DNA from 2 places in the Arthrobacter sp. Sr24 genome. Region 2 is predicted to be linked to the other one. Evidence: predicted binding sites of a transcription regulator. Region 2 holds the regulator's gene; the other holds the start of a gene.
What was found. Region 2 encodes HspR, which represses chaperone genes until heat shock. Its sites were predicted from a motif close to AAGTTGAGTCNNNNNGACTCAACTT; they were not measured.
Positions count from the first base shown of each region.

Region 1: the regulator HspR is predicted to act here: its motif matches at 10,329-10,353, upstream of clpB (ATP-dependent chaperone ClpB).

Region 1 covers NZ_JBTNDB010000010.1:74,419-89,634, forward strand. Annotated here, with positions in the region: gene ACX80D_RS08960 (hypothetical protein) at 1-342, shown strand, start outside; gene ACX80D_RS08965 (asparaginase) at 377-1,381, shown strand; gene ACX80D_RS08970 (sterol carrier family protein) at 1,453-1,806, shown strand; gene ACX80D_RS08975 (hypothetical protein) at 1,860-2,183, shown strand; gene purF (amidophosphoribosyltransferase) at 2,253-3,818, shown strand; gene purM (phosphoribosylformylglycinamidine cyclo-ligase) at 3,841-4,989, shown strand; gene ACX80D_RS08990 (DUF3073 domain-containing protein) at 5,233-5,460, opposite strand; gene ACX80D_RS08995 (hypothetical protein) at 5,788-7,566, shown strand; gene clpB (ATP-dependent chaperone ClpB) at 7,682-10,291, opposite strand; gene ACX80D_RS09005 (2,3-butanediol dehydrogenase) at 10,503-11,564, opposite strand; gene ACX80D_RS09010 (ubiquinone/menaquinone biosynthesis methyltransferase) at 12,137-12,826, opposite strand; gene ACX80D_RS09015 (DUF4031 domain-containing protein) at 12,940-13,809, shown strand; gene ACX80D_RS09020 (ASCH domain-containing protein) at 13,864-14,325, shown strand; gene ACX80D_RS09025 (pentapeptide repeat-containing protein) at 14,629-15,216, shown strand, end outside.
Region 2 covers NZ_JBTNDB010000040.1:7,195-22,410, forward strand. Annotated here, with positions in the region: gene ACX80D_RS17055 (aminodeoxychorismate lyase) at 1-220, opposite strand, end outside; gene ACX80D_RS17060 (HdeD family acid-resistance protein) at 390-1,004, opposite strand; gene cls (cardiolipin synthase) at 1,186-2,664, shown strand; gene pabB (aminodeoxychorismate synthase component I) at 2,670-4,808, opposite strand; gene ACX80D_RS17075 (low molecular weight protein-tyrosine-phosphatase) at 4,795-5,280, opposite strand; gene ACX80D_RS17080 (LysE family transporter) at 5,370-5,990, opposite strand; gene ACX80D_RS17085 (multicopper oxidase domain-containing protein) at 6,117-7,598, shown strand; gene ACX80D_RS17090 (methyltransferase domain-containing protein) at 7,633-8,469, opposite strand; gene dnaK (molecular chaperone DnaK) at 8,923-10,794, shown strand; gene ACX80D_RS17100 (nucleotide exchange factor GrpE) at 10,797-11,387, shown strand; gene ACX80D_RS17105 (DnaJ C-terminal domain-containing protein) at 11,478-12,464, shown strand; gene ACX80D_RS17110 (heat shock protein transcriptional repressor HspR) at 12,575-13,051, shown strand; gene ACX80D_RS17115 (DEAD/DEAH box helicase) at 13,123-15,216, opposite strand, start outside.

The DNA of each region.
Region 1 (15,216 bases), on a different contig from region 2:
TCTGATTCCTGGATCGAGGGAGCACAACTGCACGTTGCTGTGACCTCCGAATCAGCAGCCACCACCGTGACGGATGCTGGCGCCATTTCACACCTCGTCACCCTCGACGCGGCCCAATTGGAGACAGCCCTGCAAGCTGTCATGACCTGGCGCGGTTCACTACCCAGCGAACAGGGCGCCGCGATTCACAAGGTCATCCCTGACGGGCGCACCGGGACCGTGACCGTTTTTGTTGCTCCTGACCAGCTCGACGCCGTTGCCCAGGCTGCCGCTGCCAGCAAGCCTGCCGGGGACGTTCCGTTGCTCTTCAAGGAATCTGCCGGACTTGCGTCTCCGCTGTAGCCCCGCCCACTGTTTCGCTCGATAAGATGGCACCATGATCCATACTTTCCGGGCGGATGACGCCGTAGAACTTGCCGTCCTTGAACGCAGCGGCTTCGTGGAGTCCCGGCACATAGGATCGGCCGTTGTTCTGGCCGGCGATGGCTCAGTCGTCACTGCTCTGGGCGATATCAGTGCCCCCATCTACCCGCGCTCGGCCACCAAGCCCTTCCAGGCTCTGGCCGCCATGCAGTCAGGTGTTCCCTTGCGGGGGGCACAGGTGGCGTTGGCAGCAGGCAGCCACACGGGTTCATTGGAACACATGGATGTTGTCGAGGGAATGCTCAAGGCCGCAGGATTAACTGAAGCTAATCTTGGCTGCCCGGCCGATTGGCCCAGCGATCCCGAAGCACGCGCCTGGCTGGTTCGCGCTGGCCGCGGCAAATCCAAACTGGCCATGAACTGCTCCGGCAAGCATGCAGCTTTTCTCTGGGCCTGCAAGGAGAACGGATGGGATCTTAACGGTTACCTTGAACCCAACCACCCCATGCAGCGGGCAGTGCGGACAACGCTGGAGGAGTACACCGGCGAGTCAATACACCACACCGGAACTGACGGTTGCGGCGCCCCCGTCATGGCCGTCACCCTCACCGGACTCGCACGAGCCTTCACCACGTTAGCCAAGGCTCCCTCGGATAAAAATGCCAACGCCCGTGCCGCCACGATCGCCACATCCATGTTGGATTACCCGTGGGCCGTGGAAGGGCACGGCCGCCCCAACACCGTAGTCATGGACGAACTCGGTGTTCTGGCCAAGCTGGGCGCCGAAGGGGTTCTCGCCATGGCCGCGCCCACGGGAGCGAGCGTTGCCGTCAAAATCCTCGACGGCAATGGCCGCGCCGCAACCTTAGTTGGCCTGACATTGCTGGCAGCCAGCGGCGCCCTGGATATTCCGGCAGTGGCCGAGGTTCTTGGCAAAGTAGTGCCACCCGTTCTGGGCGGTAGCCACCACGCCGGCAGCCTGCGTCTGGGTCAAGCAGTCAGTGCCCTACTGGACTAACACGCCCAAGCCAGCTTTTCCGGCGTCGAACATCCCCAACAGAACGTCCCCAAAAAAATTCAGGAGTATCCATGGCGGCCCGCCGACGCATCGACCTCGCCGAGGGAAGCGCCGCCTTGGCCGCCTGGCGCGGAGGGGAGCGAGCCCGGCCCGTGACGGCCATGGCGGTGCGCTATTCCTTGGAGGAATTGGCCGCACGCGCGCCCGGCAACTCAGTGGAGGTGCGCGTGCCACCCTTCGGCGTGACCCAGTGCATCGCCGGCCCACGCCACACCCGCGGCACCCCGCCCAATGTGGTGGAGTGCGACGCCGGAACGTGGCTGGCGCTGGTGACCGGCGGGTTGGACTGGGCGGACGCCGTCGAACGCGGAGTTGTGGCGGCCTCAGGATTGCGAGCGGATCTCTCTGCCGAACTGCCCCTCTAGCGAACTTTTTGCGGTTTGCTGGGGCACCAAGCTGGGCCGGGTACCCTTGAAGGATGACTTCCCAGCCTGAAACCACCGCCGGAGAGCCCCGCAAACTCAAAGTGCGCCGTGCCCCGAAGTACGTCCCGTTCATGATCGCCGGCGCCTTGGCAGGGGTCGTGACAGCGGCAATTTTCACCTTCCTGGCCCCGCCCAGTGATGAATTCACAAGCTCCACGATCTTCGGGTTCTTCACCGTATTGCTGCTGATCCCGGGGGTCATCCTCGGCTGTATCGCAGCCCTGATTTTGGACCGGCAGAGCTTGCGTCGTAGCAAAACCCTAGTGGTCCAGCCCTTGCCCGATGACAACTCCAACCACGAGGCTGAGACCGCATAGCGCTCCCTCGCGTATAACTTAGATCACAGCAGGTCGTGGTGTCCGTCATTACATGAGATAATTTTTCTCGTGGCACGCGGAGACGGAAAACTATCCCATGATCTTTTACCCGGCGAAAAGGGACCTCAGGACGCTTGTGGCGTTCTGGGCATCTGGGCACCCGGTGAAGAGGTTGCAAAACTAACCTATTACGGACTGTATTCACTGCAGCACCGTGGTCAGGAGTCTGCTGGCATCGCAACGAGCGATGGCAAGCGGATCAGTGTGTATAAGGACATGGGACTCGTATCCCAAGTCTTTGACGAACCCACACTGAATACCCTGACGGGACATATGGCTGTGGGCCATTGTCGATACTCCACCACAGGTGCGGCCAATTGGGCTAATGCTCAGCCCACCTTGGGGGCAACTGGCAGCGGCACTGTCGCACTGGCGCACAATGGCAACTTGACCAACTCAGCAGAACTGCATGAGATGGTGATTGCCCAGTACGGCGTTCCCACCGCAGGTGAAATGGCCCAGGGAAACACCACCGATACTGCGCTGGTCACCACCTTGCTGCGCGGCAAGGAAGGCTCCTCTCTTGAAGAGACCGCCATGGAGTTGCTGCCCAAGATCCACGGCGCCTTCAGCTTTGTCTTCATGGATGAGCACACCCTCTATGCTGCCCGCGATCCCCACGGCGTTCGTCCGCTAGTTCTGGGGCGTTTGGAAAGTGGTTGGGTAGTAGCCTCCGAGGATGCCGCCCTGAACACTATTGGCGCCACATTAATCCGTGAAATCGAGCCCGGCGAATTCATCGCCATCGATGAGGACGGCGTGCGCACCCAGAAATTCGCTCCGGCAACACCTGCCGGCTGCGTCTTCGAGTACGTGTATCTGGCCCGCCCGGATGCCACCATTGCTGGCCGTTCCGTATACGAGTCTCGCGTGGAAATGGGCCGCCAGTTGGCCCGCGAAAGCCACTACGACGCTGACTTGGTCATCCCGGTGCCGGAATCCGGAACGCCGGCAGCCATTGGCTACGCCGAACAATCAGGCATCCCCTTTGCCCACGGTTTTGTGAAGAACGCCTACGTCGGCCGTACCTTCATTCAGCCCAGTGATACCTTGCGCAAGTTGGGCATCAAGCTCAAGCTCAGCGCCCTTGAATCCGTCATTCGCGGCAAGCGCATTGTGGTGGTGGATGACTCAATCGTCCGCGGAAACACCCAGCGCGCCGTGGTGCGCATGCTCAAGGAAGCTGGCGCTGCCGAGGTACATGTGAAGATTTCTTCACCGCCCGTGCGCTGGCCATGCTTCTACGGCATCGACTTCGCCTCCCGCGCGGAATTGATTGCCAACGGAGCTGCCGTTGATGAGATCGCCAAATCCATTGGCGCCGATTCCTTGGAGTACATCTCCGAAGACGGCATGATTGACGCCACCCTGCAGCCGCGTGAGCGTCTCTGCACCGCCTGCTTCACGGGTACCTACCCGATTGAACTTCCCAGCAGCGACCGTTTGGGCAAAAACCTGCTCGAGCGCACCGCACCGGGCAACGCCACCCCTTCCACGGGCTGCGATCCGGGTCCTGACGCGGAACTGGAAACTGTCCTGACCGATCAAGACCGCACCGCCGCCACCGGTTCTTAAGAACTCGTAAGAAAGAGACGCCATGACCAACGCCTCCCATGAGTCAGCTACCCAAGGAATTACTTACGCCAGTGCAGGTGTCGACACCGAAGCAGGAGATCTCGCCGTTGAGCTGATGAAGGAAGCCGTCAAGGCCACCCACGGCCCTTCCGTGGTTGGTGGTTTCGGCGGATTCGCCGGCCTGTATGACGTGTCGAAGCTGCTCACGTACAAAAAGCCGTTGCTGGCTACCTCCACTGATGGTGTGGGTACCAAGGTTGCCATCGCCCAGGCCATGGACATCCACGACACCATTGGCTACGACCTCGTGGGCATGGTTGTCGATGACATCGTTGTGGTTGGCGCCGAGCCGCTCTTCATGACCGACTACATCGCCACGGGAAAGGTTGTCCCGCAGCGCGTGGCTGACATTGTCCGCGGCATCGCCAGCGCTTGTAAGGTTGCTGGGACTGCTCTGGTTGGCGGCGAGACAGCTGAGCATCCCGGTCTGCTGGCTCCTGACGAGTACGACGTCGCAGGTGCTTGCACGGGTGTCGTCGAGGCTGATTTGTTGCTGGGTCCGGAACGAGTCCGCGAGGGTGATGTGATCATCGGCATGGCCTCTTCAGGTCTGCACTCCAACGGTTATTCGCTGGTTCGCCGCGTCATCAACCACGCAGGCTGGGCCCTGGAGCGTCAGGTGTCCGAACTGGGACGCACCTTGGGCGAAGAGCTCTTGGAACCCACCCGCGTGTATGCTGCTGATTGCTTGGATCTGACGCGCTACCTGCCTGTTACTTCCGAGCGCGCTGTCCACGGTTTCAGCCACATCACCGGTGGCGGTTTGGCTGCCAACTTGGCACGCGTGCTGCCTCAAGGCCTCATTGGTACCGTTGACCGGTCCACCTGGAGCCTGCCAGCAATCTTCAACTTGGTTTCGCAGTTGGGCAACGTGCCGTTGGCCGATCTGGAGCGCACACTGAACCTCGGTGTAGGCATGGTGGCCGTAGTCTCCGCTGATGCTGCCGACGACGCCATTGCCCGCTTGAACTCTCGCGGCCTACCGTCCTGGGCTATGGGTACTGTGACCCGCGAAGATTCCGACTCCGACAAGACCGGATCTGACTACACCCAGGGCGCCAAGGGCGTCAATGGTGGCGCAGTTCGCCTGGTGGGCAACTACGCTTCCTAAGTTTCACCCTGACGTTTCGAAAAGGGACGGCGTTTGCGTAAAAAGACGGTGCTATACGGCCGTCTTTTTACGCAAGCGCCGTCTTTTTTGCACCCTCGGGTCGACTAGGTCCGAGGAACGAACCGTGAGAGCGGCCGGATACCGGAGGGCGTTTTTGGGGACAACAAAATCCCCACACGTTACTTCAGCTAATTTGCTAAAGAATCGTGCAGGGTTTGTTGCGTTTCATGCTGTCAGACGGTCCTAGCCAATTCGGCGGGAGTCCACGTCGTCGTCCTCAAACTGATCCGCATACTTGTCTTCGTATGCCGAATAGTCCGGCTCTGCCGGAATTTCGCTGTGATGGCTCGGGGCACGCCGAGTAGTTCCACCGAGCTCTTTCTGCAGAGCTGAATAGTCAGTGTTCGGGGAGTAATACTTAATGTCCCGAGCCTGCTTGGTTGCCTTCGCCTTTTGACGGCCGCGCCCCATGGCGTGACCCCCTTTTACACTTGGACCGGAGGTGGTCGCTCGGGCTAAGAGCGAGGCTCCGGAATATTCGGTCAATTTGTCGTAGTCCTAGATTACATTAGTTCTGGACCACCTGTGTCCCACTATGGGTTGTTCTGCCTATAGCCAAACAGCATATTAGCCTCGTGGGCTGCGCTTTATTCGGTAGAGTCACGTGTAGGGGGAGCAATTTCCCGCGAGACTGGGGTGTCTGGGTACTCGCCTAAGCGGCTCTATATCGCCGGACTATTCCAGCTAACACTATAGATTTTGTGCCATTTCAGGACGCAGCACGGAAGGTTTGTCCCCATGAACGAGAGCAGTAACGCCAAAGACCAGGGCGCTGAAGACGGCCCTCCAACTGATGGGCAAACTCAGCCCCCGGCGCAGGAACCCTCAGAAAGTTTCTCCGGCTCAGACTACGAATTTGCTGAGCCTCAGCTAGCGGCAGCGGAAATCAGCGAGGACGTAGCGGAGAGTGTTGACCTCCAAGCCGCCGCAGCTGAAGCCGCGCGCGTGGAACATGAAGCGGAGCTGGCAGCTCAGGGCGTTTCAGCCAGCTTCAGCGAGCCCGCCCCGATCTCGCAAAAATCGCCGTCCACACACGAATCCGCTGTTCCTGAGTCCGATCTTGCCGCGGCTCCTGACCCTAGCTCCGTGACCTCTGAGTCCACTTCCTCCGCTTCCTCCGCTTCCTCCGAGGCCGTTGACGCCGAACCCGTTGACTGGGACAGCGCCACTACGGTCTTGCGCACAGATTTCAGCCAGCCTCCAGGGGCCAACAACCCCGCGACGCAGCCGGCCGAATCCGCCAATGAACCAGCTGCTGCTCCGGAAATGCCAGATACGCCCCCGAGCGCCCCCTTAGGTCTTGAACCACCCGCACAGCCCCCTGCAGTTCCCGCGCCACAGCCTTCCCTCAAGCCGCCCTACGGTGGAATGACGTCACAAGGGCCAGACAGTGCCAATGAAAGCAGCCCTTCGGAAAGCAGTGCCACTGAAAGCGGTTCATCCGAGAGCTCTATGACTGCTGGCACACAGCAGGGTGCTGGCTCCACAGCCGCCCCGGAAGCGGCCCATACCTTCGGTCACGGCGTCGATGACGGTCACGGCTGGCGACGCCCGGAAACCCAGTGGCAGCAATCGGCAACGCCATGGCAGCCCAAAGCTGGCGCTTGGCAGTCACCGGCCCAGATTGCGCGCGGGGAGGCCGACGCGGCCGCTGCAGCTGCTTCCGCCCCCAATGCTCCGACTCCTGACGCGGGCCAGCAAAACCCGTACGCCCAGCCCGCTGCGGCTCAGGCTCCTTACGGCGCACCCACCCAGCACGGCGCTCCGGCTTTTGGCGGTCCCCCTTCCTCGGGCACCTCAGGTGCGCAGCCCACACCCGGCGTGCCACCTGTTCCCGGCCAGTTTGGCGGGCCCCAGGGCCCGGGAGGCTACGGCGGTCCTGGTCAGTTTGGCGGGCACCAGGGCCCGGGTGGGCCCGGCGACTCTCAGGGTGGTGGGAACAAGAAATTGTTCATCATTATCGGCGTCGCACTCGTAGGAGTTGCCCTACTGGGCTTGCTGTTGTGGCTGGTGATTAGTCTGATCTTCAACAACGGCTCCAACAACACGGAATCGACGCAGACCGCAAACCAGTCGCAGGAGCAGACCCCAGGTCAAGCCGAAACTGTTGACTCTGGCGTTGACCCAACAACGGACACTCTCTCCGATACAGATCTGATTCTGGCCAGCGTCTCTCCGTTGAAGTGGCTGGAAGGCGACTGCCTGCGCGACTTCACAACCGCTTCCGCACCGGCGGACGTGGTTTACTGCAGCAGCCCTCACGACGCTCAGCTGGTAGGTGCCTTCTACTACGAGGATTCTGATGAGTTCCCTGGCCTCGATGCGCTCAAGGCCAAAGCGAAAGAGGTCTGTGACAACGTCACGCTGACCACGGAAGCCGCCAGCATTAAGACGTTGACCCAGTCGACGGCTTACCCGACTGAAAACACGTGGAACAACTCAAATGACCGCCGTGTCGATTGTCTGGTCCGCGACACCCGTGGCGGCAACCCCTTGGACATCTCACTCACCGAGTAAGCAAGGCAGCAACGGCAAGCCAGCAACGCCAGCATGAAAGAACAGGGGCTGTGATGTTTGGGACGATCCCAATCATCACAGCCCCTGTTGCTTAATCCACAGCTAGCCCGACGCCCTATTTGCGGCTAACGGTCAGCCCAGACGTAGAGTCCATGTCCAGCTCATCAAAGTCGGCAGCGGTGTCCACCAGAACAGCGTCCCCGTCCACGATGGACCCGGCCAGGATCTCCTTGGCCAACCGGTCACCGATCTGACGCTGCACCAGCCGTCGCAGCGGTCGGGCGCCGTAGGCCGGGTCATATCCGGTCATGGCCAGCCACGCCTTGGCGGCATCGCTGACCTCAAGGGTCAGGCGCCGCTCATACAACCTGGCCGACAACGACTGCACCTGCAGATCCACAATCCGTGACAGCTCTTCGATATTGAGTGCATCAAACATGACAATCTCATCGAGTCGGTTCAGGAACTCCGGCTTGAAGGAGGCCTCCACAATGGACATGACCGCTTTGTGCTTCTCGTCCTCAGACAGCGCCTGGTCCACCAAGAACTGCGAACCCAAGTTGGAGGTCAGTACGATGATGACGTTGCGGAAATCAACCGTGCGGCCCTGCCCATCGGTGAGCCGGCCGTCGTCGAACACCTGAAGGAGAATGTCAAAGACTTCCGGGTGGGCCTTCTCTACCTCATCGAGCAACACCACTGAATACGGACGACGGCGCACGGCCTCAGTCAGCTGCCCACCCTCGTCGTAGCCCACATAGCCCGGAGGGGCACCGACCAAGCGCGAGACAGAGTGCTTCTCGGAGTATTCGCTCATGTCGATGCGGATCATGGCGCGCTCGTCGTCGAACAGGAAGTCAGCCAGCGCCTTGGCCAGCTCGGTTTTACCAACGCCGGTGGGCCCCAGGAACAGGAAGGAACCCGTGGGCCGGTCCGGATCGCTGATGCCCGCCCGGGCACGGCGAACGGCGTCGGAGACGGCAGTCACGGCCGCAGCTTGGCCAATCAACCGGGATCCCAAGACCTGCTCCATCTGCAGCAACTTCTGACTTTCACCCTGCAGCATGCGCCCGGCGGGGATCCCGGTCCACGCCGAAATGACCTCGGCAATGTCATCGGCGGTGACTTCTTCGGCCACCATCAGCTCAGGCTTGTCCGCGGATTGTTCCTCGGCAGCGGCAGCCTCCAACTCATGTTGCAGAGCCGGAATCTCGCCGTACAGGATCCGCGAAGCCTGCTCGAGGTCGCCATCACGCTGAGCCTTCTCAGCCACCGACCGCAGCTCATCGAGCTTTGCCTTCAAGTCACCAACCCGGTTCAGCCCGGCCTTTTCAGCCTCCCAGCGTGCGTTAAGACCGGAAAGTTCTTCCTTCTTATCAGCCATATCGGCACGCAGGGTCTCCAAGCGCTCAATTGAGGCGGGGTCACTCTCCCCGGTCAGCGCCAGTTCTTCCATGGTCAAACGGTCCACAGCACGGCGCAGCTGATCAATCTCCTCCGGAGCGGAATCAATCTCCATACGCAGGCGGGATGCAGCCTCATCCATCAGGTCGATCGCCTTGTCAGGCAGCTGGCGACCGCTGATATAGCGTTTGGACAGCGTGGCGGCGGCGACCAAGGCCGAGTCTGCAATGGCCACCTTGTGGTGCGCCTCGTAACGTTCTTTGAGTCCGCGCAGAATACCAATGGTGTCATCAACACTGGGCTCACCCACAAATACTTGCTGAAAACGACGCTCCAGGGCGGGGTCTTTTTCAATGTTCTCGCGGTACTCATCCAGAGTGGTGGCGCCGATCAGTCGCAGCTCGCCACGGGCCAGCATGGGCTTGAGCATGTTGCCGGCATCCATGGAACCTTCGGATGCGCCGGCGCCAACTACCGTGTGAATCTCATCAATGAACGTGACAATCTGCCCATCGGAGGCCTTAATTTCCTCCAGCACAGCCTTCAGGCGCTCCTCGAATTCGCCGCGGTACTTGGCTCCGGCCACCATCGAGGCCAGATCGAGGCTGATGAGGGTCTTTCCACGCAGCGACTCGGGCACATCGCCGGCCACCATGCGCTGGGCCAGGCCTTCCACTACGGCGGTCTTACCAACACCGGGCTCGCCAATCAGCACCGGGTTATTTTTAGTGCGGCGGCTCAGCACCTGAATGACGCGGCGAATCTCGGCGTCGCGGCCAATCACCGGGTCAAGCTTTCCGGTACGGGCAATGGCGGTCATGTCTACGCCGAACTTCGCCAGGGCCTCAAAGGTGTTCTCCGGATCCGGCGTGGTGACCTTGCCATCGCCGCGCACGGTGGGCAGCGCGGCATCGAGCGCGGCCCGAGTGGCACCTACTTGCCGGAGGGCACTTCCTGTTGCTCCGGCGTCGTCCGCCAGGCCCAACAGCAAGTGCTCGGTGGAGACGTAGCTGTCCCCCATGCGCTCGGCGGCCTGCTGGGCAGCCTGGACTGCCATCAGCGTGTTGCGGCTGAGCTGGGCCTGCGCCACGGACGTGCCGGATGACGCCGGGAGGTTGCGAATGGCAGCGCTGGCACCGACGCTGACCTCATCCGGGTCCACCCCCGCGGCCTTCAGGAGCGCGACGGCCACACCCTGGCGCTGGTCCATGAGGGCCTTGAGCAGGTGGGCGGGCTCAACGGTGGGGTTGCCGGCGGTTGAGGCGTTCATGGCGGCGGCAGAAAGAGCCTCCTGGCTCTTTGTGGTGAATTTGGCGTCCAAGAGAGGTCCTTTCGTTGGTTGATTACTCAAGTCTATAAAGTTGAGTCTACTACGCTCAACTTGGTGTTTGGGGGAAATATTCCGGAGATTTTTCCGTGGGCGAAAAGCGGGGTGGAAAAGCGGGGTGCTTGTGTCCGAGACGCAAAAAGGATGCCAGGAGACTGACATTCAGTCTCGCGGCACCCCTTAGCCATGAAGGGCGGTGCGCTTTTCAGCCCCGCGGGTTCACGATGATTTTCACGTGCTCTTCATTGTTATTAATCAACTGCTCAAAACCTTCGGTGACCAGCCCATCCAGCCCGATCCTCCCGGTGATGAACCGGGAAAGGTCCAGCTTGCCACTTTGAACGAGTGCGATCGTGTCCGCGTGGTCATTGGCGTACCCAATGGTGCCGCGCAGATCCACTTCCTTCAACACCAACTTCGGCATGTCCACTGCCGGCTTGTGCCCCCAGATGGAGACATTGACGATGACCGCACCAGGGCGGACGGCATCCAGGAGCATATCCAGGACAGCTGGCACCGATGAGCACTCGAACCCTACGTCCGCACCCTGACCATTCGTCAACTCGCGGACCCGTGAGGCAACGTCCACCTCACGGGGGTCAAAGACGGCATCAGCAACACCAGTTTCCAACGCTTTAGCCTTGCGCGCTTCGGAAAGTTCGGAGATGTAGACTCTCAGGCCCTTAGCTTTCAGCACAGCCGCGGTCAGCAAGCCAATGGGCCCTGCGCCACCTACGATGGCAACCTGACCGGCCTTTGCATCGGAACGCACGTAGGCATGATGCCCCACGGAAAGAGGTTCAATCAGCGCGGCCTGATCCAAGGGAATGTCACCAATCGGATGAACCCAACGCCGTTCCACGACTATTTTCTCGGCCAGCCCACCACCGCGACCACCCAATCCGATGAAGTTCATATCCTTGGACAACTGATACGGCGCACCTTCGCTTGTATCCACATCCGCACCGATGATGTATGGCTCCACCACCACGCTTTCTCCTACGCTCAGATCAGTGACCCCCTCACCCAGCGCGGTGATGGTTCCGGAGAACTCATGGCCCAATGTCACGGGAGCGGACTCGCCGGAGATCGGGTGCGGGTGACCGGCGGGAGGAACGAAGATGGGCCCTTCCAAGTACTCGTGCAGGTCGGTGCCGCAGATCCCGCACCAAGCAACGTCAATGGCTACGGTTCCCGGCTTGAGTTCAGGCTCGGCAATGTCCTCGATACGGATGTCATTGCGGTCGTAGTAACGTGCTGCTCTCATGATTGCTCCTCAAGATGTTCATTTTGAAGACTCGGTCAAACTGCACGGCTCCATGCTGCGCAGAACTACCGGGTCCCCCTAAGTAGCTGACAATCCCATGCTCTCGCAAAAAACAAGCAATAGCACGAATGGCGTGCATAGAGTGTGTCAGACTGAATTCAATAGCCCTGCGGCTCAATCCGTTCGCCATTTTTCATCACACAAAGATCCCTTGGCATCGACGCTGCGTCGCTACGACAGCGTCCTCCTGTTGGTGCCGTCATCTTGGCCCGCGGTGCATTCTGGTTCCGCTACCACCGGAGAAAAAGCAACTTCCTTGCGGCAGCACAGTCTTGGAGAAGCAAATAGCCCATTCCCGCAATGCAGTCTGCTGCTCGCAGGAGCAGCAGACGTCAACGCATGGCAGGTTTCGTCAGAGGGTAATGGCCCCGGAGCGGGGAAATTTCAACCCGAGCCTCCCGCTGACATTCCGTCGGGCCCGAACCGTCAACACCAGCATTGAGGAGCTATTCAGCTACGAAGAGCCCGAACCGTAGATGCATCCGGCGGCAGCGCTTGTGGATTTTTCGCAGTCACCCAGGCTTGCGTGCCGTCCAAATCATGTTCGTGCCCATGAACTTCGGCTTCACCTGAACGTCCACAAATCCGGCCCGCTCAAACCTGAGCTTCAGCGCTGCTGGGGTCAGGAATCCTAGGGTGGAGCTCACCAGGTATTTGTAGGCGTCGCGGTCGCGGCCAATGACCGTCCCCAGCGTGGGGATCACTACGCGCATGCCGACGCGGATAAACGGAGCGAGAATGCCACTTGGCGGGGAAGATTCCAGGGCGGACACCACACCGCCAGGCTTCAAGACCCGGAACTGTTCGTTCAGGACCTTATCCAGATCGCTGACGTTCCGGAGCAGATAACCGTGCGTCACGCCGTCGAACGTGTCATTGTCAAAGGGCAGCTCATGGGCGTCAGCAAACTGCCACACGATGCCGGAGCTGTCCTGGACGCCTCGGGCAACATCGAGCATGGACTCGGAAAAGTCGGCTCCGATGATGGCACTCTCGGGGCTCTGCGCGCGGACGGCCCTGGCAATGACGCCCGTTCCGGTGGCTAGGTCGAGGTACTTGGCACCCGGGGCGGCCGTGACACTTTCGGCGACTTCCTTGCACCAGCGCTTATGCGAATCCAGCGTCATGAGCCGGTTCATCAGGTCATAGCGCCGGGCGATGCTGTTGAATGTGGCCTGGACGCTGGAGTCTTCGTTGCGCATTACCGCCGGCTTTCCGTTGATGTGGTGGTCGAAGAAAGTCTATGTGGGATGCGGGCGCCCCTGTCACCATCTTGCGCTGGAGGCCCTCCGGTTCCCGGGCCTACACTGGAGCCATGATCTTTATCGATCCACCCTTCTGGCCGGCCCATGGGACCGTGTTCTCGCACTTGATCTCCGATGCCTCGGTGGCCGAACTCCATGCTTTTGCGTCCGCCAACGGCGTCACCGACCGCGCCTTTGACCTTGATCACTACGATGTTCCCGAGCGTCTCTACGATGAGCTGGTCCTAGCCGGGGCGGTGCCACTGACAGGGAAAGAGCTGGCCCGCACCTTGATGGCGTCGGGCCTTCGCATCAAGGCGAAATACCGGGTGAAGTCCGTCGGCTCCGTGCTGGAACGGCGTTGGAATACGCTCATGCCGGATTATCCGGAGCTGGGCACGGATTTGCTGAGCCGATGGAACGAACCACACCGTCATTACCATTCCGCGACTCATTTATTGGCAGTTCTGGAGGCACTAGACGCGCTCACTGGACGGGAAATTCCCCGGCCAGTGGCGCTGGCGGCCTGGTTTCACGATGCGGTCTACAACGGATCGCCGTCGGATGAGGAAGACTCAGCCGTTTTAGTACAAATGAGCTTAAACGACATGATGGAGCCGTCGGAAGTTGCCGAGGTGGCGCGATTGGTGCGCCTGACCGCCACCCACTCACCTTCCCCCGAGGACGACGCCGGGCACCTCCTATGCGATGCTGACCTCGCCATTCTGGGTGGCTCAGATAGCGAATATTCGCGGTATGTAGCCGGAGTTCGGCGGGACTACGCCCATGTTCCGGCGGGAGATTTCACCAAGGGGAGAGCCGCCGTACTGCGGCAATTGCTGGCACTAAACCCCCTGTTCCACACGCCAAAGGGACGTGAACTGTGGGCGGATCAGGCCCACCTCAACCTCACTCGGGAACTAGCAACCCTGACCCCGTAGGATTTTATAGTGCATCCGTACTAAAAAGATTAGCTGTGCACGTAGAGTGAGCAGATGTCCAATGATGATGCTTCCGTTGACCTGACCACCGCGCCCGAATTCGCAGGCCTGCCGCTTGGCGAGTTCGCCTTTCCCGGTCCTCTGCGCGATCAACTGGTGGCAGCAATCCTCGACGGCTCCAAGACCTCCACCACGTGCACACTCGTTGAACTTGAGGTGGAAGGCGAGGAGCTTCCACAGCTCGGCCAGCGCGAAGTGGTGATTGACTCAGCAGGCCGAGGGGTTGCCGTCATCGAGATTACCGAGGTGCGGACAGTTCCTCTGAACGATGTGGACCTGCAGCATGCCATAGATGAGGGCGAAGGCTACACATCTGTGGCCCAGTGGCGGGCTGGTCACGAAGATTTTTGGCACTCCACCGAGATGCGAGAGGCCATGGGCGATCCCCACTTCACAGTGGATTCCAGTACCCTGCTGGTGCTGCAGCGCTTCAAGGTCATCGCTCAGGTGGCTTGATCAGGAAGAGCGCTTGACCATGACGGTCACTGGGAAAGTCTGCATCTGGCATGACGAGGAAGGCTGGGGAGTCTTTGAATCTGATGAAACTCCGGGCGGCTGCTGGGCTCATTATTCCCACATTCTCGCCCCGGGATACCGCTCATTTCAGCCAGGGCAGGAGGTCATCTTTGAGTGTGAGGCTGCGGTGCAGGATGGCTACAGTTTCCGGGCCATCCGGGCATGGGTGATGGACGGTGGGCGTGGGTGGCCAGGGAGGGCTATCAGAAAACCGTGCAAGCTGCGGGCGGATAACCTAGAGCCATGGCTTCGAAGAACGCAACCCGCGCACCCCGCCTCACTCCGCTGACACTGCACGAACTGGTGGACAACGACGACGCTTTCTTCGGTCCAGGTGACACGTTTGACGGCCAGCGATTTGACCGGCCCAGCTTTGATGGAGTCAACCTGACCTCCACAGATTTTCTGGAATGCGAGCTCAACGGCCCCCTACTCAACGACGCCGAGCTCCGCGGCGTGCGTTTCCGCGGCTCTGTTATCAAGGACAGCTTCGCGCCCATCATGAAGGGTGCACGGACCAGCTGGCGGGACACCGAGGTCACCTCACCTCGTTGGGGATCGGCCGAACTCTATGACAGTAGCTGGCAGTCCGTCAGGATCGACGGCGGCAAGATCGATTTCCTGAACCTGCGCGCCTCAAAGATCATTGACCTGCAAATCAGCGACTGCATCATTGACGAACTGGATCTGGGCGGCGCCCACGTCACGCGCCTGGCGCTGAAGAACTGCCGGATCGGAACTCTGGATCTGCAACAGGCCACCTTGAAGGATGTAGATTTGCGGACCACAGACTTCCGCACACTCAACGGCGTCGGTTCCATGTCCGGCGTC
Region 2 (15,216 bases):
GTTCGGCAGGAGGAATCTCCAGATCCATGGTGCTGGCGGAGATGGCGAGGCGGTCAAGGTGGGCCTGTATTTTGCGGGGTGCGCCGTCCACGGCCAGCATCGATTCGAAGATGCCATCGCCGCGTGTAACGCCCTGGTCCGTGGCCAGAATGCTGGGTTGGGTGGGATCTGCCAGTCGGCCGTGCGGGTGGGTGGGGTCTAGGAACACCAAAACAGTCATGGTGTCGAGCATATCCCCACCCACCCGCTCCCGAGCCGCGGCCATGTCCTGAACGAATGCCGCCGATACTGCTCGCTGCCGTCGATATATCGGCGGCAGCGAGCATTATGGGCGGCACCAAGGCGGCGGCACCCAGCGTGAGCCAGATGCCGCCGTCGTACGTAGAAAACTAGCTGAGCTGGGACAGCACAGACTTGCCGAAGGTGAAGGCGCGGATCAAGCCCACCACGCCCAGCACGATCAGCATGATGGCGGTCACGAGCAGCAGCCATGCGGCCGTCCATGTGGGAACGGCCAGCACCACGACGCCGGCGATGACACTGAGGGCGCCGAAGATGATGGCCCACAAGCGGCTGGAACTCTTGCCGGCCTCGACCATGGCGATGATGCCTTCAATGATCCAGCCAATGCCGATCATGATGACCGTAAAAATCAGCAGGGCCTCACCTGTGGCGGCCGAATTTCGCAGGGCGATGATGCCGGCCACCAAGATGAACAGGCCAAGCAGTACATCCAGAATCCGTGTTCCGGCCGAGAGGCTGTGGCTGAAAATGCCGATGGCGATCTTGACGGCGCCGGTGATCAAAAAGTTAATGCCCAAGAACACCGCCACGACGGCCAGCGTTTTAGTGGGCCACAGCAAGAGAATGGCACCCAGAATTAAGGCCGCTGCGCCGCTGACGCCGAACGCAATCCGCAGGCCTTTAACGGCCTGAGCGGTCAGCTTGTGTGGATCAAGTGCGAAGGAGTCAAAAGTGATTTGAGTGCTGCTGGGGATGTTCACGGGTGGGCCCTTCATTTGATGGGTCAAATTACTGGTCAGCTTATCCGGATAGCAGGGTCTTGGACTCGATGTGTCGGGACGTTCTACGGAGCGCTGCGGAGGCGGAATTGCCTATAGGCTGTTGTCATTTATCGACGCCGTGATGTGGCGGCAACTGGACCGGCTAAGAGAGGATGCCTGGATGATCTGGACGGCAGTTAGTTTTCCCACCGGGAACGTCTGGCTGACGACACTTCTGTTGTTCGCTGACTTGGCCATCCGTGTGGTCATGCTTGGCATCATCCCCGGCAATCGCCGCCCCACCACAGCCATGGCATGGCTGCTGTGCATCTTCTTCCTGCCCTACGTTGGCCTGATCCTCTTCCTTATGTTTGGTAACTTCCGCCTTTCACGGCGGCGGCGGGAGGCGCAGGATGCTGTTAATCGTCGAGTGGTGGAAGGCACCAAAGATATTGCGGACCTAGTCCCGGAATATGAGGGGCCGGCATGGGTGAAATCCGCTGTTGAATTGAATCGTAATCTCGGTTCCTTCCCAGCGATAGGTGGTAACTCCGTACGGCTCATTGAGGGCTATCAGGAATCACTTGACGCCATGGCTGATGAAGTCAGCAAGGCCGTTAAGTACGTCAACGCCGAGTTCTACATCATGAGCTCGGATCACTGCACTGAGCGGCTATTCACAGAGCTTGAAGCTGCGGCGGCACGGGGTGTTCGCGTACGTGTGCTCTTTGACCACATTGGCTCGTGGCGGGTCCCCGGTTATAGGGCGATGATTCGACGGCTCGAAGCCAGTGAGATCCAGTGGCGGCGCATGCTGCCGCTGCTGCCCGTCAAGGGTCAGTGGCGCCGGCCGGATTTGCGCAATCACCGCAAAATTTTGGTAGTCGATGGGCGGGTGGGATACACCGGTTCACAAAATGTCATTGAGCCCTCCTATCGCAGTAAGAAGAACCGCAAAATTGGGCGTGAATGGGTGGAGCTCATGTCGCGGTTGGAAGGGCCCATTGTGGGCACGCTCAACGTTATGTTCTCCACGGATTGGGCCGCTGAAACAGAGGAAAGCCTCGAGGAACAGCTTGCCAGCTACCACTGGGATTCCTTCTCCGGGGGTTCGCTCTGTCAGGTGATACCCAGCGGTCCTGGATTTGTCACCGAGAACAACCTCCGCTTATTCAACACCTTGCTGTACTCGGCCGAAGAATGCATCACCATTTCCAGCCCGTACTTCGTTCCAGATGATTCCCTGCTGTATGCCATCACCACGGCAGCCCAACGTGGTGTTGTGGTTGAGCTGTTTGTTTCCGAGGCGGGGGATCAGCTCTTGGTCCACCACGCTCAGCGTTCCTACTATGAAGCGTTGTTGAAGGCTGGGGTGCGGATATATCTGTACCCCAAGCCGTTCGTGCTGCACGCCAAGCACTTCACTGTGGATTCCGATGTGGCTGTGATTGGTTCCTCCAACATGGATATGCGCAGCTTCTCGCTCAACCTTGAAGTCACGGTCATGATGATTGACAGCGAGGTGGTCAATCGGATGCATGAAGTTGAGGATCACTACCGTTCCATCTCCCGAGAACTACAACTCGAAGAGTGGATGAACCGTCCCATGCTGGCTCGTTATGTGGACAATGTGGCCCGATTGACGGCCACGATTCAGTAGCCCGATCAGCCCGGGAACGTCGAACCGAGTGTTGATAGAACACCGTGTGCCTTGGCCTGAATCTCATCCCATTCCGCGCCGTCCTCGGAGTCTGCCGTGATGGCGCCGCCGATCCCCAGCGAAAGGTGTGTGCCGCCGTCGTCCGCGTCTTGGAACACCAAGGTACGGATCACCACTGACAAATCCGTGGCCGCATTGAGCGAGAAATAGCCAATAGCGCCTGCGTAAATACCGCGCGGGCCAGCCTCGAGATCATCCAGGATAGCCATGGTGCTGATCTTCGGGGCGCCCGTCATGGACCCGGCGGGGAACGCGGCGGCCACGGCCTGCGCCCTGGAATTGCCTGGGGCCAGTTGAGCCTCGATGGTGCTGACCATCTGATGCACCGTGGCGTAACTTTCGATCGCGCACAGCCGCGGCACGGTCAGTGAATGTGGCAGGGCGAAACGCGAGAGGTCGTTGCGGAGCAGGTCCACGATCATCACATTTTCCGCCCGGTCCTTGAGCGAGGTGCGCAGATCGTCCTTGAGTGCGGCGTCGGCGGCAGGATCTTCACTACGCCGGCGGGTGCCCTTGATAGGCTCGGCCCGCATCAGCCCATCCGAGTCAATGCGCAGGAAACGCTCAGGGGACGTGCTGGCAACACTCAGTGCGCCAAGTCGCAGAAACGCCGCAAAAGGAGCCGGATTGCGTCTCCGCAACGCCTTGTACGTGTCCCACGGATCCATGGGTTGCGCGGTGTGGGCCTCGAGGGTGGTGGTCAGGCAGACCTCGTAAGAGTTGCCCTCGTAAATCTGGGCCTGCGCCGCCGCGATCATGTCCTTGTAGCGGCGCTCGCCGTCCCGGGCTGTGAAAATCGGGGCGATGCCGGGCTCACTAATGCCGGGCTCACTAATGTCACGCTCACTAATGCCCGACGGCGTGGGGTTGGCGAGGGCGGTTGCGTGGGCAGCTCGTGCCGCGGCTAGGAATTGGTCCGCTTCTCGGTGCGACTCTAGCTGGTGGACGTCCGTCAAGCTCAGCACGTAGAGGCAGTCTTCGCGGTGGTCAAGAACCAGGGCGCGGCCGGCAAAAAGCAGAGCGGCGTCCGGAATCGGACCGAGGCCCGGTTCTGGGTTCGGGACCAGGTCCAGGCCCGGTCCTGGGCGCGGGCGGTATTCCGGTGTTGCGGCGCCACCGGTTTCAGCCTTGAGTTCGTAACCCAAGTAGCCCAGCCAGCCGAGGGTGAAATCGCCAGGGTAATGTTCCGGGGCGCGCACTGCTTTGCGCCCCCATACCGAATCTAGCCAGTGGAAGAACGGTCCGCGGATGTGGGTGGTAACTTGGCCGGCGGATATGGTTGTTTGGCCGTCTTCGTGACGAGCAAGCTGACCAAAGTGACCGGAGTTATCGGCCATGATGGAGAAGCGGGAGCGGTCCGCCGCGCTCTTTTCGGCAATGGAGCTATCCAGCCATACGGCATGCTCGGATGCGCCATAGAGGGCGTGGAAGAGTTCGGTAGGAGCTGGCAATCCTTCGAGCCGGACGGCGGAAAACTCAAGTCCGCGGCGCCGGGCTAATTCCGGGGCCAGTACATTCTCCATGGCTGGAAGCTGAGTCAGGGCTGCTAGCACCAGCTCCGGAGCGTTGGCCACCCCGTGCGTACCGTCAACAACAATGTCCGCTTGCTCCGGTACGAGGCTTCCTTCCAGTAGGAGGTCTTCCTGATCGGCCCACAAGTCCCAAAATGGCGCATACGTCTCGCCGTCGCGCTCAAGGGCCCGCTGTTTCCTGTTATGGCTGGGCGCATCAACCCAAATGACGGCGTCCAAGTACGCAGCCGCGCCGCCGTGTGAAGATCCCACACCTTCGACAATCACTACCGGGGCCAGCTCGGTGGTGCGGGAGGCGCCGTCGTGCTTGGCTTCCCAGTCCCACGGCGTCCAGGTGGCGGGCAGGCCTAAACTCAGGGGCGCCAAAACTGTTTCAACGTAGCGTTCCACACCGCCAGCTAGGCCATCCCACCCGGGATATATGTCCTCGAGGTGGAAGAGCGATACGTTGCGATGGCGTCGCAACAGGGCCGCCAATTCCACCGCAACAGTGGTTTTCCCGGCGCCGGAACGGCCATCGACGGCAATGATCACGGGCCTAGCCACGGACATAGTCCACAATGCCGGGCAGGGCTGCGGAAATCAGATCCCAGCTGCGCGCAAAGTCTTTGGCGTTGCCGTACCAGGGATCGTGAATACCTTGTTGAGCGGGCTCGGCATGGGCCACTTCCGGGTCAAAAGAGCGCAACATGCGAACTTTCTGTGCGGCTGCGGCGTTTGGTGCCAAAGCGCGCAGATCCTCGTAATGGTCAAGGTCCAAGGCCAGAATGAGATCCCGCTCGGCAAACCACACCGGATTGAACGTACGTGCGGTGTGGCCGGTGGCCTCAATGCCGTGGCCAGCCAGCTCGGCTAGGGCACGTGGATCCATGGGGTTCCCCACCTCCCAAGCGGAGGTTCCAGCGGAGTCCACCTCAACGTTCAGACCTGCTTGCGCGGCGGCGTCCGCCACCATGAATTCAGCCATGGGGGAGCGGCAGATATTGCCGGTGCAAACGGTGATGATCCGGTAGGGAGTGGTCATTGATTCAGTCTATCGGCGCATGGCTGCGGAGCGCGCTTTCGGGGGAGGTGCCTGCGGGGGAGGTGCGGCGCCCGCACCTGGACGAACTGTTAAACGAGCACCAACAAGATACCCACAACGATGAACAGGATCCCGAAGATGCGGTTCAGGATCAGCTGTCCGCGGGGACTGGTGGTGAGGTGTTTGAGCTGTTTGGCACCCGCGGCAAAGATGAACCACATGACGATGATGTCGATGACCACCACGGTTGCGGTCAAGATGAGGTACTGCGGCAGTAGCGGTTCGGCTGGCCGGATGAACTGAGGCATGAACGCCAAGAAGAAAACAATCGCCTTCGGGTTCAGGAGATTGACCCACAGCCCTCGGCGGAACATCGACAAGCCAGATTCGACGGCGGCAGGTGCGGCGTCGTCGTCGACCTTTTCGGCTTTGGCCAGCAGCTTCCGGACACCCAAATACACCAGATATGCGGCGCCAACATAGCGAATCAGCATGAACAGCAACGGGGAGTTGGAGACGATGATCCCCACACCCGCAGCCACGATGACCACGTGGATCACGAGCGCCAATTGCTGGCCCATGATGCCCCAGATGGAGCGGCGGAATCCCGCGGTCAGCGCATTCGACATGGTGTTGATGGCGCCCGCACCCGGGGTCAGAGAGATCATGGCGCCGGCGCCTAGCAGGGCCAGCCAAAGGGAAAATTGCACCCGCTTAGCTTACGCGCCATGGGCCAGGGGTCCGTGCGCTGGCGGTTAGCGACCGGGATATGACAGATCTGGTGCGTGTCTCGGCCGTCGAGCATCCTCCCAGAAGGTCCAACTATGATGAAGCAAATGAGCGCTCCCACACATCGATTCGGTCTCAACCGCCGCCATTTTCTCCAGCTATCCACGCTGGGCCTCGGTGTGGGAGCCATGGCCGCGTTGGCAGGGTGTGGCGGCACGGCAGGCGGAGAGCCGCTGGCCACTGTCGGCAAGATTGATTTCCAAAATAAGCTGCATGTCCCGCCCCTGGCGCAGTCGGAAGTCAAGGACGGGCTGCGCATTTTCAATCTTGTGACCCAAGCCGGTCAATCGGAGATCGTACCCGGCGGAAAGACCGATACCTGGGGCGTCAATGGGGCGCTTCTGGGGCCGACGCTGCGAGTACGTCGCGGCGAGGAGATTCGCCTCAATGTGAGCAACGAACTTGACGAGCCCACTATCTTGCACTGGCACGGCATGCGCCTACCCGCGGCAGCCGACGGCGGTCCCCACCAGATGGTTGAACCCGGCGCCATTTGGTCTCCCTCATGGACCGTCAACCAGCCCGCGGCGACTCTCTGGTACCACCCGCATCCGCACGGACAGACCGAACGCCACGTTTACAAGGGGATCGGCGGCATGTTCATCCTCGACGACGATGAAGAAGGCGCGCTGGAACTTCCCCGCGACTATGGCGTGGACGACATTCCCGTCATTGTCCAGGACAAATCGCTCTCCGGGAACGGAGCGCTTGTTGAGACCGCACGGATCGGCGTCGGTATGCTGGGCACTACGGTGCTGGTCAATGGCACGGCCGCCCCCGTGCTGAATGTGGTGGCCGAGCACACGCGGTTGCGCCTGCTGAACGCTTCCAGCGCTCGCAGCTACAACTTCGGCTTTTCTGATGACCGCACGTTCACCATGATCGCCAGCGACGGCGGCCTCCTGGCAGCACCTGTGCCGCTGAGCCGGATCATGCTGACCCCTGGTGAGCGTGCTGAAATCATCGTTGCGGCGGCCCCTGGCGAAACCGTGACATTACGTTCTTTTCCGCAGGACTTGGGTGTTTCAGATACCCGTTCGGCAGACGCCGGTGCGCATGACGTGCTGGATATTCTCCTGCTGAAGGCTGCCGCCGCGCTGAGTCCAGCAGCCCCGATTCCGGCACAGCTTGCCGCTGTGGAGTATCCAGATCCGGCCCTCGCGGGAGAAATGCGGATGTTCCAGCTCGGCGATAACGTCATTAACAACAAATTCATGGATATGGACAGGATTGACCTCTCAGTCAAGGCCGGGGCAACGGAAGCCTGGGCTGTGCTCAATGCCCACAATCAGCCGCACAACTTCCACATCCATGACGTGCAATTCCAGATCCTCTCCCTCAACGAACAGCCGCCTCCGCCGGAACTCGCGGGCTGGAAGGACACCATTTACGCGCCTCCCGGTGTGACCATCCGGTTGCTCATGAAATTCGGAGAGGATGCTGACCCCGTGATCCCGTACATGTACCACTGCCATATGTTGTGGCATGAAGATAAGGGCATGATGGGCCAGTTCCTCGTGGTGGATTAGCGTTCCGGCGCGGACTCGCCCGACCTCGCAGGGATTAGACCCGGGCTAAAATTTCGCCATTGGGCATGAGGAACCAGCCGTCTTTGCTGGCACCCCACGCACGCCAGCTGTCCGAGATGCGTTGCAACGTGCCGGCATCGGCCAATCCGTAGGCCACGGCCTGCTCTGCAAATGCTGAGCCCACTGTTCGCTCCGCCCAAACGCCCGCCAGCCAGGCTCGCTGCTCTGCCGTTGCGTAGAGCCAATTGGCGGACGACGCCGTGACGTCGGCAAATCCCGCATCGTGCGCCCAGTGCAACAACCGTCGCCCGGCGTTTGGTTCTGCCCCGTTGTGCCTCGCCACCTGCTGGTACAGATTCATCCAATCATCCATTTCAGGCACCTCCGGATACCAGAACATGCCGTGAAAATCGGCGTCCCGCACGGCCACGATGCCGCCGGGCTTGGTCACCCGGCGCATCTCTTTGAGGGCACTCACGGGATCGGTCAGGTGTTGCAAAACTTGGTGCGCGTGGACAACGTCGAAGGAATCATCGGGGAAGTCGAGTGCGTAAACATCGCCGGTGCTAAAGCTCAGATTGGCCAGATGCTGGTCCCGAGCCAGTGCGGTGGCCGTGGCAACCACTTCCGGAGAACGGTCAAGGCCCAGCACCGCACCCGGGGCCACGAGCCGGGCAAAATCGGCCGTAATAGTGCCAGGGCCCGAGCCCACATCGAGCACGCGCAGCCCGGGGGTGAGGTGCGGGATCAAATATGCGGCCGAGTGTTCAGCCGTCCGCGAGGCGTGCGATCGCAGCACGCTCTCGTGATGCCCGTGCGTGTAAACATCTCCCTGCTTTCCGCTTTGTTGCGGTTGCTGTTGCTCGTTCATAAGTGGAGGCTACGCCTGGCCAACCGGATGTGGCCACTGTGTCTTGTGGTGCGGACCAGTCTTGTGGTGCGGACCAACACGCTTTGCGTTCATCGAGTTCTGACCTTAGCGACCAGATGCATGGTTGTAGCCATACATCTCGCCGCTAAGGTCAGAACTCGATGCGGATGCTCGCCACAGACGGCAGGCACGGCTAAACCCACAGGCGGCAGGCACGGCTAAACCTAGAGGCGGCGGGATCAGGGAAACAAAAGGGTGAAGGGCACCACTAAACCCGGCCATCCGGCGTCGAACGTGTTCGCCTAAAGTGAAAGTTGAGCCGACTGCGCTCAACTCTATTTGACATGGAACTGAGTCTGAGTAAAGTTGAGTGCAGAACGCTCAATACCGCTGGTTGAGCGACCCCGTCACAGAGGCGGAACTGTTCACAGCGGCTCATGAAAGGAACCACTTATGTCACGTGCCGTAGGTATTGACCTCGGAACCACCAACTCTGTTGTATCCGTCTTGGAAGGTGGCGAGCCCACCGTTATCGCCAACGCTGAAGGCGGTCGCACCACCCCCTCAGTAGTTGCCTTCTCCAAGACCGGCGAAGTTCTGGTTGGCGAAATTGCCAAGCGCCAGGCCGTCAACAACATCGACCGCACCATCGCTTCCGTCAAGCGCCACATGGGCACCGACTGGACAGTCGCGATCGATGACAAGAAGTACACGGCGCAGGAAATTTCCGCCCGTACCCTGATGAAGCTCAAGAACGACGCCGAAGCTTACCTGGGCGAAAAGGTCACCGACGCTGTCATCACCGTCCCGGCCTACTTCAACGACGCTGAGCGTCAGGCCACGAAGGAAGCCGGTGAAATCGCAGGCTTGAACGTGCTGCGTATTGTCAACGAGCCCACCGCTGCCGCTTTGGCTTACGGTCTGGAAAAGGGCAAGGAAGACGAGCTCATCCTCGTATTCGACCTCGGTGGCGGAACGTTCGATGTTTCCCTGCTCGAAGTTGGCAAGGACGAAGACGAGTTCTCCACCATCCAGGTGCGCGCAACTTACGGTGACAACCGCCTCGGTGGCGATGACTGGGATCAGCGCATCGTTGACTTCCTGCTCAACCAGCTCAAGGTCAAGGGCATTGACTTGTCCAAGGACAAGATCGCCCTGCAGCGTCTGAAGGAATCTGCTGAGCAGGCCAAGAAGGAACTCTCCTCGGCTTCCAGCACCAACATTTCACTGCAGTACCTCTCCGTTACCGCTGACGGTCCGGTGCACTTGGATGAGCAGCTGACCCGTGCCAAGCTCCAGGACCTGACCAAGGATCTGCTCGAGCGCACCAAGAAGCCCTTCAACGACGTCATCAAGGAAGCCGGCATCAAGGTTTCTGACATCGATCACATCGTGCTCGTCGGTGGCTCCACCCGTATGCCTGCCGTTGTTGAACTGGTCAAGGAATTGGCTGGCGGCAAGGAGCCCAACAAGGGCGTCAACCCGGATGAGGTTGTAGCCGTTGGTGCTGCCCTCCAGGCTGGTGTGTTGAAGGGTGAGCGCAAGGACGTTCTGCTCATCGACGTCACCCCTCTGTCCTTGGGTATTGAAACCAAGGGTGGTGTCATGACCAACCTGATCGAACGCAACACGGCCATCCCCACCAAGCGTTCCGAGACCTTCACCACCGCCGATGACAACCAGCCCTCGGTTGCCATCCAGGTCTTCCAGGGTGAGCGTCAGTTCACTCGCGACAACAAGCCGCTGGGCACGTTCGAGCTGACCGGTATTGCTCCGGCTCCGCGCGGCGTCCCGCAGGTTGAGGTCACCTTCGACATCGATGCCAACGGTATTGTGCACGTTTCCGCTAAGGACAAGGGCACCGGTGTGGAGCAGTCCATGACCATCACTGGCGGCTCCTCGCTGTCCAAGGATGACATCGAGCGCATGGTTCGTGAAGCTGAAGAGCACGCAGCCGAGGACAAGGAACGCCGCGAGGCAGCCGATCTGCGTAACTCCGCAGAGCAGCTGCACTACTCGGTGGACAAGGTTCTGGCTGACAACGATGACAAGCTCTCCGACGAGGTCAAGAATCCCGTCAAGGAAGATGTCACCGCTCTGAAGACCGCTCTTGCAGGCGACGACGACGCAGCCGTAAAGACCGCGTTCGAGAAGCTGCAGGCTTCACAGTCTTCACTGGGTGAGGCTATTTACGCCGCAGCTCAGGCTGAGGGTGCAACGGCCGACGCCGGCGCATCTGAAGGTGCCGCTGCTTCCGATGGTGCTCCTGAAGAAGACATCGTAGACGCCGAGATCATCGACGAAGACGCAGACGAGAAGAAGTAAGCATGTCTGAATCCGTAAACCCCGAAGAGGTCCCAAAGGACGAGTCTGTGGATCCGGCCAACCCGGTAGGCGATTCTGCCGCAGCTGGTGCCGAAGGCGATGCACTCTCGCAGGCCGAAGAGATCCTCAACGGTGTTGAGGTTCCGGCGCAGGAGTCCGTGGCTCAGGGTAGCGACGCCGCAGAGGCCGCCGAGTTGAAGAATGACCTTCTTCGCTTGCAGGCCGAGTACGTCAACTACCGCAAGCGTGTTGAGCGCGACCGCGCCGTTGCCGGCCAAATGGCTGTCATCGGTGTCCTGAACTCGCTGCTTCCGGTCTTGGATGACATCGATGCTGGGCGTACTCACGGCGACATCGTCGATGGACCGTTCGCGGCAATTGCCACCAAGCTGGAAACGGCTTTGGCCACCTACGGTCTAGAGAAGATCGACGCCGTTGACGTCGCCTTTGACCCGACCATTCACGAGGCGCTGATTCAGCAGCCTTCGGCCGATGTTGAAATTGACACGGTCAGCCAGGTCCTGCGCAACGGTTACAAGTCCGGCGAGCGTATTCTGCGCGCCGCTCAGGTGATCGTGGCAGTCCCAGAGTAAGAAACCCCTAGTGGTCGAGTCTGTTGAGGCCAATGGCCTCGACAGACTCGACCCTTGGGATTAACCCACAAATTTTAGAAAGGAGACGTCTTGGCAAGTCAGGACTGGGCAGAAAAAGACTTCTACAAGATTCTTGGGGTATCCAAGGATGCTTCCGAAGCCGATATCAAAAAGGCCTACCGAAAGCTGGCCCGCAAGTACCACCCGGATACAAATTCCGGGGATCCACAGGCGGAAAAGACCTTCAAGGACGTCTCCGAAGCGTATTCCGTGCTCTCCAGCAAGGAAGACCGCGAGCAGTACGACGCCATCCGTGCCATGGGCGGCGGCGCCCGCTTCAGTGCTGGCGGAGCTGGCCAAGGCGGTGGCGGTTTTGAGGACGTCTTCGGTGACCTCTTCGGCGGCGGCCGCGGCGCACCCCGTGGCGGATCTCGCGGCAATCCCGGCTTCAGCGGCTCGGGCCTGCCCCCGGAATTCGCAGACCTGTTTGGTGGCGGTGGCGGCGGCTTCGGCGGATTTCAGCCCACACCCACCAAGGGTGCGGACCGCACAGCATCGACCAGTATTTCCTTCGGCGGTTCCATCAACGGCACCAAGATTGGCCTGCGTGAACCCAATGGCGAAGTCATTGATGTCCGCATCCCCGCAGGCATCAAAGATGGCCAGAAGGTCCGGGTCAAGGGCAAGGGCCAGAGCGGTGCAGCCGGTCCCGGCGACCTAATGGTCACCGTCAACGTCAAGGCTCACGAATTCTTCATACGCGACGGCAACAACATCCGAATCCACGTCCCCGTCAGCTTCCCCGAAGCTACCTTGGGTGCAGATATCAGCGTCCCCACCTTGACCGGGGAAACGGTGCGCGTCCGCGTTCCAGCAGGTACGCCGTCGGGTCGCACTTTGCGTGTCAAGGGTGCCGGCGTGCAGTCCAAGAAGGGCGACGGCGATCTGCTCGTCAGCATCGACGTAGCCGTTCCGCAAAAGCTCAGTAAGGAAGCCGAAGAGGCAGTCCGCGCTTTCGCTGCCGCGACTGCCGACGGCGATCCCCGCGCGGGGCTGGCGGATAAAGCCAAGCTGTAGCCGCCGGCTTAGTTCCGGCATCGGCTCGAACCCGGCACCGGACACGCTCCACCCGCTGGATCTCGACAGCTTCGATCACCGACCCACTCCACCCAAGGAAGGAAATTGCAATGATTATTGACCCGCATGCACCGATCTTTGTGATTTCCGTGGCGGCCGAACTCGCGGATATGCATCCGCAGACCCTGCGCCAGTACGACAGGATGGGGATCGTCAAACCCAACCGGGCCCCTGGCCGGGCCCGGCGATATTCACAGCATGATGTGAGCATGCTCCGTGAGGTCCAACGGCTCTCCCAAGAGGGTGTTTCGCTGGAGGGCATTCGGCGGATTATGGAATTGCAGAATCAGGTTGATGCGCTGCGTGCCAAGGTGGTGGAGCTAAGCGAATCGCTCGAGGCTGTCACGGCTGAGATGCACTCGCGACCACCGCGCCCCAACAGTCGGGTGTTTGCTGCCGGACTGTTGGGTGGAGACATCGTGGCCCTGGCAAGGGGTCAACGTCCACGCCCCCGCAGCCAAGCCCTGGTGGTGTGGCGCCAACAAGAACTTCCTACGAAGAAGTCGATTACAGCAAAAAAGCGCTGACCAGCCAGGCCGTAAAGGCCTGCATGGTCAGCGCTTTTCTATGCTCGCAGCTCACTTGGAGCCTCGCAATATCAGTCTCGGAACAGCCCGGCCAGATCCGTGGCCGTCAAAGCCCCGCCTGAGAGTGAATCCCCGCTCATCACATCAGAGAACAGCTGGGATTTCTTGGCCTTGAGCGCCATGACCTTTTCCTCAATGGTGTCCTTGGCGACGAGCCTATAGACCATCACGTTCTTCTTCTGGCCAATGCGGTGCGTACGGTCCACGGCCTGCGCCTCGGACGCCGGGTTCCACCATGGATCCAAAATGAATACGTAGTCAGCCTCGGTCAGGTTCAATCCGAAACCACCGGCCTTCAAGCTGATGAGGAACAGCGGGGCGTCACCATTTTTGAATTCATCGACGACGGCGGCCCTATTCCGGGTGCCTCCGTCCAAATACGTGAAGTCAATGCCTTCGGCAATGAGCCGCTCCCGAACCTTGCCCAAGAAGCCAGTGAACTGGCTGAAAATCAGGGCGCGGTGACCTTCCTTAACCACGTCCTCCAACTGTTCAAAGAGCACGTCCAACTTCGAGGAGCGCACACCCGCCTGGCCCTCATCCACAAGAGAGACGTCCAAACTGAGCTGACGCAGCAGCGTCAGCGACTGGAAAATGGTGAAGCGGTTCTTGTTCACATCTTCCAACAGTCCCAGGATCTTTGCCCGCTCACGTTGCAAGTGGGTCTGGTAGATCTTTTGGTGCCGCGGGTTGAGTTCCACTTCCAGGATTTGTTCCTGCTTGGCCGGCAGATCTGCAATGACCTGTTCCTTGGTGCGGCGCAGCATGAGTGGTTTGACCCGTGCACGCAGTTTCGCCAGCAGCTCGGAGTCGGCGTTCTTTTCAATGGGGCGCTGATAGAACTCGGCAAAACGCTTCGGGCTGGGGAACAAGCCCGGGGCCACAATGGACAGCAAGGCCCACAGCTCCATAAGGTTGTTTTCCATGGGGGTACCGGTGACGGCCAGCTTGAAGGGAACCTTCAGTTTGCGCACGCACTGGTACGCCTTGGACTGGTGGTTTTTCACGAACTGGGCCTCATCCAGGATCAGCCCGGCGAAGGGCTGCATGGCGTATTCGGCAAAGTCAATGCGGAAGAGCGCGTAGGAGGTAATGACAATATCGGCCCCGGCAAAGAAATCTGCGGAGATCAGTCCGCTCTTGGCAAAGGTTTCAGAGACAGTAACCACCCTCAGCTCCGGCGCGAACTTCACGCTTTCACTGGCCCAGTTACCCACCACGGAGGTGGGTGCCACCACCAAAAACGGTGACTTCAGGTCCGGGTCCTCGGCCTTGACCTGGCTCACCAGAGCTAGTGTCTGCACGGTCTTACCTAGACCCATGTCATCGGCTAGCACCCCACCCAGCCCAAAGCTGTAGAGGAAATGCAGCCAGTTGAAGCCGTCCAACTGGTAAGGGCGCAGCGTCGCATTCAGCCCAACAGGAGCGGGCAGCGGATCCGGTGATCCGCCGTCGAGCAGTCCGGAAACCGCTTCGCGCCACGCCTGGGCCTGCTCATCCACAATGCCCAGCTGAGCCAATTCGTCCCACAGACCAGCTTGGAAGCGGCTGATTCGTAGCTGGCCGTCCTTGCTGTCATTGAGGCTGCGGGCTTCATCGATCAGCGCCCGCAGTTGGTGCAGTTCCGGGCGGTCCAAGGAGAAGTACGCACCGCTTGGCAGCAGCATGCGCGTGTTCCCTGCGGCCAAGGCGGAGAACACGGCCGCGAAGGAGACGTACTGGCCCTCTAGCGTGATCACAATGCCCAGATCGAACCAGTCCCGTTCATCGGTGGCTTTGGTGGAAATCGTGACGATTGGAGCTTCTGTGACCTCACGGTAACTGGCGATGTCACCGCTGGTCTCAACTTTAATGCCGGGCAAGTCTTGCAGCCGGGGCAGCACAGTTTCGGTGAATGTGAGTGTGTCCAGACCGCTTAGGGAAGCCGAGCCAGCCAAGGTGGGTTCACCCCACGAATGGTTGGCGGCCACACCCATGGCCGTGATGTCCTCCCACGGCGCGCCTACCAGCTCCAAGATCCGTGCCTCGGCGCCGGCATCCCGAACAGCGGTCTCACCCAGTTCGGGCCACAACGGCAAAGAGGTGACCCGGGTACCTACGGGGTA